One region of the Chryseobacterium vaccae genome, then DNA from elsewhere that is predicted to be linked to it. Evidence: riboswitches for the same ligand, from Rfam matches in the RefSeq annotation. Region 1 holds a riboswitch; each other region holds the start of a gene.
What was found. Region 1 has a riboswitch for cobalamin ahead of FW768_RS22015 (acyl-CoA thioesterase). Riboswitches for the same ligand answer to the same signal wherever they lie in the genome.
Positions count from the first base shown of each region.

Region 1 (3,285 bases):
CACCTGCAATCTTGAGATTTTCGGATTCAGCAGGAACGTAAATATTCTGAATGCTTCCAAAGACAATCTGCTGAAAATTTATGAATATATCGGTAAAATCGATACTGCTGTAACCCTCTCTGAAATTAAGCATCAATATACGGTTTGCAGACCGGTTTTCAGTGAAAAGAAAGAAATAAAGGCAGAGAAAATTTATCATCCTCTGATTGATGACTGTGTGAAAAATGATCTGCATATTTCAGATTCCGGTATTGTTCTTACGGGATCAAATATGTCCGGTAAAACAACCTTTATGAGAAGCCTGGCTGTTAATGCACTGATGGCTCAGCTATTCGGATTTTGCTTTGCAGATGCTTATGAAGCTCCTTTCATGAAGATCTTAACCTCAATTTCAATTAAAGACGACATTAATGAAAACAAAAGTTATTATCTGGAAGAAGTATTAAGAATCAAAGATTTCTTTAATGAAAAAGAAGGTTTTAATCTGATCCTGATTGATGAAATTTTTAAAGGTACGGGAACCAAAGAAAGAATAGCCATAAGTAAAGCTGTTTTAAAAGCCATGAACTCTGAGCGAAACTTAATCTGCATTACCACCCATGATCTGGAAATAGCCCATTTCCTGGAAAAAAATAATTATGCCTTGTACTATTTTTCGGAAGAAATACAGGAAGATAAACTGAGGTTTACTTATCAGCTGAACCAGGGAGTCAATCAAAAACCAAATGCCATAAGAATTTTGAAAATGTACGGGTACCCCGAAGAACTCATCAAAGAGTCCTATACCTATCTTGAATAATTATGGCAATGGAATGCTTTTATAGAATACGGATCGGTTTCTTGAATTCATCGATCGCTACAAAAGTGAAATCACCAACAATTGCTCTTTCTCTTTCGTAAGAATACATCTGTTCCGTGTAGATTTCTACATTCACCTTCATACTGGTCTTTCCGACGTAAGATACTTTTCCGATCAGTTCTACAATCGTACCGGCAGGAATAGGCTTTTTAAAATCAATTTTGTCGCTGCTTACCGTGACCACTCTTTTACGGGCAAAACGGGTTGCCGTAATAAAAGCTACCTCATCCATCAGCTGCATGGCCGTACCTCCGAAAAGAGTATCATAATGATTCGTAGTGTTGGGGAAAACCGCTTTAAAAATCCTGGTTTCGGATGCTTCAATTCTTTCTTCTGTAGTCATATTTCATTATTAATTAAAGCGAGATGAAATAAATTAAAACAACAGAACAATAACAGGAATCATAGGAATTCCTGAAACAATTCATCGGATCAATAAACTTCAAATCGCGAAAGTTTTTTGTTTAAAGAAAAGGCAGGTCTCCTGACTTGTAACATCTTTTATCTCCTTCCCGTGCCCTGCACAGTGGATCTTTTGATAAAAAATTCAGTTACTTACAGTTGCGCGACAGTCCGTGATTTCCACACGGTTCCCTTTTAATCTGCGTAAAGCAGAACCAGTTTCTATGATGAATAAGTACAAAACTTTTTCAGTTGCAAAAATAAGGATAATACAGAGAAAAACAGCAATTATTCCGGATTATTATAAATGATCTGGCTCATTACCCTTCCTTCCTTGATCGTCCAGAGGGTAGTATACCTGTTTTCACCGGATCCGTTAATCATGTAGAGATAGATATGGTCGTTATCAAGAGCGGTTACACCAATATTGTTGAAATCCATGGTAGGTTGGAACATATTTTTAATCGCTTCACGAACAAAAACAGAACCTCTTCCCGGCTGCTGTACTCTGATTGATTTGATTTCAGTCATTCCTTCTGGAATTTCATTTTTGATACCCCACGGCTTTACTTTATCAATGGTAAGAATTTTTCCGTCAGCATCTTTTTCCTGCTTACGATAGCTTGCGTTGGAAGGATATACATCAATCACCACTTTGGTTCTTTGAGAGGTAGGGATCTTAGGATTGCTGTTGTCTGTGAAAATTAAAGATTTCCCGTTTTTAGATTTGGTAGGGGTAAAAGCAGGAAGCTGATCAACAAAAGAAATACGTCCTTTGTTTACCATTCCTTCTTTGTCAAGGGTTTCATACCTTACAAAAGGTTTATCATCATCTTGTTTTTCAGGATATTTAATCCAGATCCATTCCGTTTCTCCCGGAGCCGGTTTTACATAAACAAACACGTCCCCTTTACGCATACGGATCTTATCTACAATCTTTCTGTAATCCTCTTTGTGTACACGTACATTGGCATAACCTTCCTCAGCTTTTACAACACCGAAAGGAACTTTATTCTGCCCTTTAACAAATGCTAAAGAAAAAATACTGAAAGCGGAGAGATACAATGCCTTGTTTACAGAAATCATGATGAAATTTTTTTGACCCTCAAATATATAAATTAAAAACTTTTCGGAAGATAATTAAATTGTTTCAGTTCTTCAAAATCTTTGATTTTTCTCAAATAGGTTTGGGCGAGAAAGTAAATATCATCAGCCATCCTGAATAGAGGTTCATAATTGTGATCAGAAATAATAATGCCTTTATAGGCTGACTGCCTTTTGATGATTCTTTCCATTTCATCACAGAATTTAGGAGAAATCCCGCTGAAAGGTTCATCCAGCAAAATAAAATCAGCTTCAGAATAGAGGATAAGTAGTGTTTCTACGATTCTTTTTTCTCCCCCGGAAAGATCCCTGGTTGTCTCCTCTAAAAAGGGTTTCATCATATTAAGATGATAAAGTTTTTCCCTATTTTCTTCATTACAGAACAGTGAAATTAAGTTTTTTATCCTGATATTTTTCGGAAGGAAAAAAGTACGCTGAGGCAGGTAAGCAATTCTGCTTTTCCGGTCAGACAGGGTTTTGAGAATGGTGTCATTATATTTAATAAACTGGGTATCACCTTTTATTGTTCCGAACATGATCTGGAGCAGCGTAGACTTTCCTCCGCCCGCCGGGCCGATAATTCCTGAGATTTTCCCGGTTTCACAGCTTAGAAAAACATCCTGAAGAATTTTTTTGGTACCGAAAGATTGGGTTATACTGTCTGCATGAAGCCTGTTTACCATAATCCTGAGAGCATTTTTACAATTAAACTTAATGATAAAGTGAAGACCCAGAGGAATATTCTTGAAAATCCAAAGTTCGCATAAAAGAAATATTCACCTTTTAACCTTATTTCATAGATGAAAAAATGAAGCAGGGGAAGAATCAATAGAAAACATAGTCCGAAATTTCCAATGCTGAATCCACTTAAAAAACAAACCAGCAGAGAAAATAATACCGCCGGAAACAGAAGTTTGTAA
Region 1 covers NZ_VSWH01000001.1:4,796,333-4,799,617, forward strand. The annotation lists gene FW768_RS22010 (MutS-related protein) at 1-799, shown strand, start outside; gene FW768_RS22015 (acyl-CoA thioesterase) at 819-1,202, opposite strand; cobalamin riboswitch at 1,317-1,497, opposite strand; gene FW768_RS22020 (hypothetical protein) at 1,550-2,347, opposite strand; gene FW768_RS22025 (ATP-binding cassette domain-containing protein) at 2,380-3,048, opposite strand.

Region 2 (3,285 bases), 3.0 Mb from region 1:
AATGGTTCCTACCAGTGTTTTCCCGTCCGGAGTAATACAAAGTCCTTCCATTCCTCTATTTGCTCTCCTTTTGGCTAAAACAGCTGGCAGTTTTCTCGGTCCCGTATTAACGCCTATTGGGCTTATCCTTTCCATTTCCACTCCTTCTGCACTGTAATGGACAATATGCGGTCCATATTCATCAGAAACCCAGAAAGTACCGTCCGCAGCAGCTACAATACTCTCACTGTCCAGACCGTAATTATCCGTTCCTAAAACATTTCCGTTTACATCGTAAGCGGTCTCGCCTGTACTTCCCATCCCCGCAGGATTTGGAAGCCCAGTGATCGGTTGACCGGAAGGATTTTTCAGTTTAATGTATTTAATGACCTCGATATTTCCATCAGCATTGATCTTAAAATGCATAATGGTTGGAGTGAAATCCGGAGCCGGAAATTTTTTCCCGTTCAGATAATCAGTATTGGGACCACGGTCTGTGATAAGATAGAACTCACCTTTTCTGCTTGGATGGGCTGCTGCACCCGAACCAAAACCTCCGTTAATCACATCTACCCCATTTATGGTAGCCAGTTTGGAAAAAGGAAATTCCTGAGGAAGTTTAGAATAATTAATATCCTGGCTGCTTACATTGTCATCATCTTTACATGATGCCATAGCAATAAGCGCCAAAGCAGAGATCAGCAGTTTTTTCATGTTTACTTTTATGGCAGCGAAAATAGACAACAATTGTAAACTGATCTTGAATACAAGAATAAATATACTTTAACAATAAAGCTCCTAAGGTTAATTTATTTTAAACAGAAAAAATATCAGAATAAAATCCAAACTCACCAATTCTTTATTAAATCTAAAAATCATCATCCCAAACATCCTTAAACTATCAAACAAAGTGTAAAAATTCAAAATAATTCACAAAACGACATCAAAAATGTACACCCTATATTTGTAACGGTTTAAGGCTGAACCATTGTTCATTAAAAGGGAACCAAGTGAGAAGAATATTCAATTCTTGGGCTGTACCCGCAACTGTAAGCTGTTTAAACAGGAGTACACTGTGCCACTGGATCAAAATCCGGGAAGGCGTATTTCTGATGCAAGCCAGGAGACCTGCCTTACCCCATATTCATCAGAGACAGAGTATTTGAAGTCATTCATTTCTTTTTTCTGAGGGAAAGTTTCGGGAATAAAACTTTTAATTTAATTATATCATGAAAAAAATCTACTTTTTTTTCCTGCTGCTTTGTATGCAGCTCCTGTCGGCCCAGTTTACCGAAAACGACATTAAATTCTGGGTAGGAACCGGTTCTAAAAAAGCCTATTTCATTGCTGACTTCAATGATGATGACAATCCTTCCTCCTATGCCTGGGGATACCGTTTTGACTCGGATGATCTTACCATGGAAGACCTCATCGGAGCTATTGCAGCTGCAGAACCTAAAATAGAAGTGGAGATTCCGTCCGGATTCCTTTACAGCCTGAATTATAACCATCACGTACCAAGTCCGGATGATTACTGGTCTACATGGTCAGGGCCTTCTGCTGAAAATATGACACTTAATAACGGCGTGAACGGAGATCCGCTCGTCAACGGTAAATGGTACGGGGCCTCTTTTGGATATGGGTTTACCGATAATACACCTCCACTCTCCCATCCATCCCCTCCTGTTGCCGCTTACAATTCTGCCTGGTATACTACCTCACAGATCACCAACTGGATCGGAACAGGAAGCAATTCAAGCCTTGTGATTATTGATTTTGGTACCAACAATTCAAATGGTTCTGCCCATTCTTTTGTTTTCGGAATCAAATATAACGGAAGCATTACTGCTAAACAGGCTCTTCAACAAATTCAGGCTCACGCTTCCTATTTCAATTTCACTTCAAATGGAGGGCAGATCGCCTCTTTATCTTTAAACAATCATTCAGGAATACCTTCAGGAACAAATACCTGGAAGCTTTTCAAAGGAAAAGATCTTTCAGCATGGAGAAGCCAGACTTCTTTGTCACCAACTCAACTGAGCAATAACGAATGGCTAGGTTTAAGCTTTGGACAAAGATTACCGTTTACCCCTACCGAAGCATCACAGGAAGTTTTAGGTGTTTCTGATGCTCAGAAGAAGGCATTCAGAATTTATCCGAATCCGGCAAGTGATTTTATTCAGATAGAAACAGCAGATGATATAAAAGAAATCAATATTTATTCGGTTTCCGGACAGAAAGTTCTTACTTCGAAAGCTTCAAAAATTGATATTCAGTCTATGCAATCCGGTGTTTATTTGATGGAGATTAAAACTTCAAAAAATACTACGGTTCATAAGCTTATCAAAAAATAACGTGAGTGCGCTTAACAAAAACCTAACAGGTCTCGGAGACCTGTTAGGTTTAGAAAACAGCACAAAACATCAAAATTCAACGATATAAAACAAAAAAACGCACCGGATGGGTGCGTTTTCATTTATCCTTTAAGGGAAAATTATTTTTTCTCTGTAGATCTCTGTAAAACCTCATCTACCATTCCGTAGCCTTTAGCTTCTTCAGAAGTCATCCAGTAATCTCTGTCAGAAGATTTCTCTACCCATTCGTAAGTTTGTCCTGAGTGGTGACCGATAATTTCATAAAGCTCCTGCTTTAATTTCAACATTTCTCTAAGGTTGATTTCCATATCAGAAGCTACTCCCTGTGCACCTCCTGAAGGCTGGTGAATCATTACTCTTGAGTGCTTAAGCGCAGAACGCTTACCTTTCTCTCCGGCAACCAGAAGAACAGCTCCCATAGAAGCAGCCATTCCGGTACAGATTGTTGCTACATCCGGCTTGATGATCTGCATGGTATCGTAGATTCCTAACCCTGCATAAACGCTTCCGCCCGGCGAGTTGATATAGATCTGAATATCTTTTGAAGGATCTGCACTTTCCAGGAATAAAAGCTGTGCTGTCACGATGTTGGCCACCTGGTCATCAATCCCTGTTCCCAGGAAAATAATTCTGTCCATCATCAGACGTGAAAAAACGTCCATCTGGGCAACGTTTAATCTTCTTTCTTCCATAATATATGGCGTAAGATTGGTTGGACCATACATTCCCATATACTGATCGGTAACCAGACCGTTATTTCCTAAATGTTTTACAGAGAAATCTCTGAATTCTTTTTTAATGTCCATATTTCTATTATGTATTATTATACTATTTTTTCAAAGTTTAAATTACAACTTTTATTCCTAAAAATTTATAGGACTTTTTGTCACAGAATGCCAGTTGTATATTCTATAATCTGCTACTCCTATTA
Region 2 covers NZ_VSWH01000001.1:1,792,249-1,795,533, forward strand. The annotation lists gene FW768_RS08050 (esterase-like activity of phytase family protein) at 1-693, opposite strand, end outside; cobalamin riboswitch at 940-1,129, shown strand; gene FW768_RS08055 (T9SS type A sorting domain-containing protein) at 1,209-2,333, shown strand; gene clpP (ATP-dependent Clp endopeptidase proteolytic subunit ClpP) at 2,474-3,160, opposite strand; gene dnaG (DNA primase) at 3,283-3,285, opposite strand, start outside.
Region 2: it holds a riboswitch for cobalamin, as region 1 does, so the genes downstream of both, FW768_RS08055 (T9SS type A sorting domain-containing protein) here and FW768_RS22015 (acyl-CoA thioesterase) in region 1, are expected to answer to the same signal.

Region 3 (3,285 bases), 1.0 Mb from region 1:
TACGGAGATGAAAATATTACAGGAGAACGGGTACTGAAAGCATTATCTCAGTTTATGGCAAGCCTGATCTCAGCAGAATCAAAATATGACAGTTTCAGACAGGGAAAAGTAAAGTTGACTACAGAAGAATCCCAGGGAATGACTCTCTTCCAGCAGAAATGTGCTTCCTGCCACAGCGGAGAACTATTTACAGATGAAAGTTTCAGAAATACGGGTATGTATTATAATTCGCAGTTTAAAGATCCTGGGCGTTACCGGGTAACCCTCGACCAGAACGACTGGATGAAATTCCGAGTGCCAAGTCTTAGAAATGTAGAATATACAGCACCTTATATGCATGACGGAAGGTTCTATACACTGGAAGCCGTTCTTAATTTTTATTCGGACGGAGTAGAAGACAATCCTAATCTGGATCCGGAGCTAAAACAGAACGGTCATATTGGAATAGCTATGAATAGTCAGGAAAAGCAGTTTATTGTTGCTTTTCTGAAAACGCTTTCCGATAAAAACTTTATTTCTAACCCCAAATTTTCTGAATAATGAACACGAAAACAATAATGGTAATGACAGGAATGGTTGTATCTGTTGGATTTCAGGCTAAAACTGTTAACGATAGCATGGAGGTTTCCAATAATGCTAATAGAATAATACTGCTTGATGACTGCGATGCCTGCGGTTGTGCGGCCGGAAATGGCTCTTCAGGTTTTGAATCGTTGCTGAATCCTCAGTTTATCGGGATTAAATATTTTGCCCAGCATTATAAGGCAAAAGAAAATTTGTTTGTGAAAGATCTTACACAGGATCAGTATTTCAATACGCTTCAGCTTTGGGGAAAAATTCCTCTGACAAAAAAACTGAGTGTTTATGCCAGTCTGCCATTCCATTTTCACGGAAAGAAAACAATGCAGGGAGACATCCGTATCAATGGAATAGGAGATCTGAACCTGATGGGAATTTATCAGATCGTTAATTCAAAGGAGAATGTCCATCAGCTTAATGGAGGTCTGGGAATAAAAGTTCCTTTAGGTAAATTTGACGAAAAAGGGATGTCCGGAGTTAATCCGAGTTTTCAGCTGGGAACAGGGAGCTGGGATTATCAGGCTGCATTGAATTATAAATTCCAGAGAAATAAGCTGGCAGTTCTGATTAATACGGATTATACCATCAAAACGGAAAATAAAAAGCATTATCAGTTCGGAAACCAATGGAATTATGCCGCAACAGGATTTTATCAGGTTGCAGGGAACGAGAAAACCATCTTATCTGCCAAGGCTGGATTTCAGGGTGAAGTATATGATACCAACCGACAGTACGGAGAAGCATTACCCCGCACGTCAGGAAGCGCTTTGTATGGGAAGCTGGGCTTTGAAGCATCTTATAAAAAGTTTAGTCTCGGGAGTGAGATTATGCTGCCTGCTTACACCAACCTGGCAGGAGGAGATATTGAGGCAAAATCCCGTTTCAGTATTTTTCTGAATATCGGGATTTGATGAACAGTTGATCGCTTGGGAAGAGGTGTTTTTAAGTGAAACCCTACAGATATTTTTTTATCTGTAGGGTTTATCTTTTGCTGGCAACAGGTTATTGTTAAATGTTTTTATCCCATTGAAAATCATTTTGTTATTTCATGTTTTGAATGTGTTAATAATTGTTTATCTTTGCCGGAATCTGGTGAGCCGTAAAAAGCGCTTAAAAGGGAATCCGGTGAAAATCCGGGACAGACCCGCTGCTGTAAGCTCCACACCAAAGTTTTTGAATAATATATCCACTGTTTTTTAATGGGAAGGATTTCAGAAACGGAGTAAGTCAGAAGACCTGCCAGATGATGAACGTTTGACGCTTTCGTGGAATAAAGCTTAGGACTACAATGATTCTGTGCAGTGAATGCTGTGCTTTGTCGTTGCTTTCTTATATCCATTAGCGTCATCATTATTCTAAATGAGCTAATGGTGACAAAACTTATTGCTTCTCTGATTCAAAAGGGAGCTATCACAATTTTTGTGGCAGCCTCTCATCTTGTATTCTCACAGTCTAAGGACAGCATCTGGGAGAAAACGATTCTTCCTATTCAGATTTATAAAAAAGATTTTAAAGAAATTCTTCCGGCACAGATTCTTTCGGGGGAACAACTGGAAAGACTTAACAGTCAGTCGGTGGCAGATGCCCTTCGGTATTTTTCCGGTGTTCAGATCAAAGATTACGGTGGAATGGGAGGTCTGAAAACGGTGAATATCCGGAGTATGGGAAGCCAGCATGTCGGCGTTTTTTATGATGGAATTCAACTCGGAAACGCACAGAACGGAGTGGTGGACCTCGGAAAATTTTCCCTTGATGATATAGAGTCAATTTCTTTATATAACGGCCAGAAAAGTGAAATTTTTCAGCCGGCAAAGGATTTCGGATCTTCGGGATCTATTTATCTACAACCTAAAATACCTGTATTTAAAGGAAATCAAAAAACGAACGTAACGTTTAGATTGAAATTAGGGTCTATCAGTCTCTTTAATCCTTCATTCCGTTTAGAACAGAAGATTTCAGATCGGGTTTCCGCAAGTTTCAGTTCAGAATTTGTTCAGAGCAAAGGATTGTACAAGTATAAATACGAAAAGAAAAATGCTGATGGTTCTGTTGCCAATGATACCATTGCCAGAAGATATGATTCTTACATCCGGGCCAAACGTTTTGAAACCGGTTTTAACGGAACCCTTAATGACGGAAGCTGGAGTGTACGGGGTTACGGATATATTTCAGACCGTGGAATTCCTACAGCTATTGTGAATAATGATTTCGGTCCCAAAGGGCAGCAGATGCTGGATGAAAACTATTTTATTCAGGCCAATTTCAGAAAAAAACTGTTCCCAAAATTTGAGACTCAGGTGAAAGCCAAATTTGCTTACGATTATTCCAGATTTCTGGATACAGTTAATGTATCAACAACAGCACTTCGTATCGATAATACCTATACTCAGAGGGAATTCTATCTTTCTTCATCTAATATCTATTCCATTACTAAAGACTGGGATGTAAGCGCAGGTTTTGATTTTCAGTACAATAATCTGGATGCCAGTCTCAGGGATTTTTCATTTCCTACCCGATATACTTCATTACTGGCCTTTGCTACAACCTATCAGTGGAGAAGGTTTAAATTTCTGGGAAGTGTACTCGGAACCTTTGTACATGAAAATGTAGAAAAAAATGCAAAATCTCCCGATAAAACGGAATGGACCCCTTCTGCATTTCTGAGCTATCAGCCCTTTGATTCAAAAGACTTTACCGTAAGGGCAT
Region 3 covers NZ_VSWH01000001.1:3,795,011-3,798,295, forward strand. The annotation lists gene FW768_RS17250 (cytochrome-c peroxidase) at 1-540, shown strand, start outside; gene FW768_RS17255 (transporter) at 540-1,490, shown strand; cobalamin riboswitch at 1,653-1,837, shown strand; gene FW768_RS17260 (TonB-dependent receptor plug domain-containing protein) at 1,947-3,285, shown strand, end outside.
Region 3: it holds a riboswitch for cobalamin, as region 1 does, so the genes downstream of both, FW768_RS17260 (TonB-dependent receptor plug domain-containing protein) here and FW768_RS22015 (acyl-CoA thioesterase) in region 1, are expected to answer to the same signal.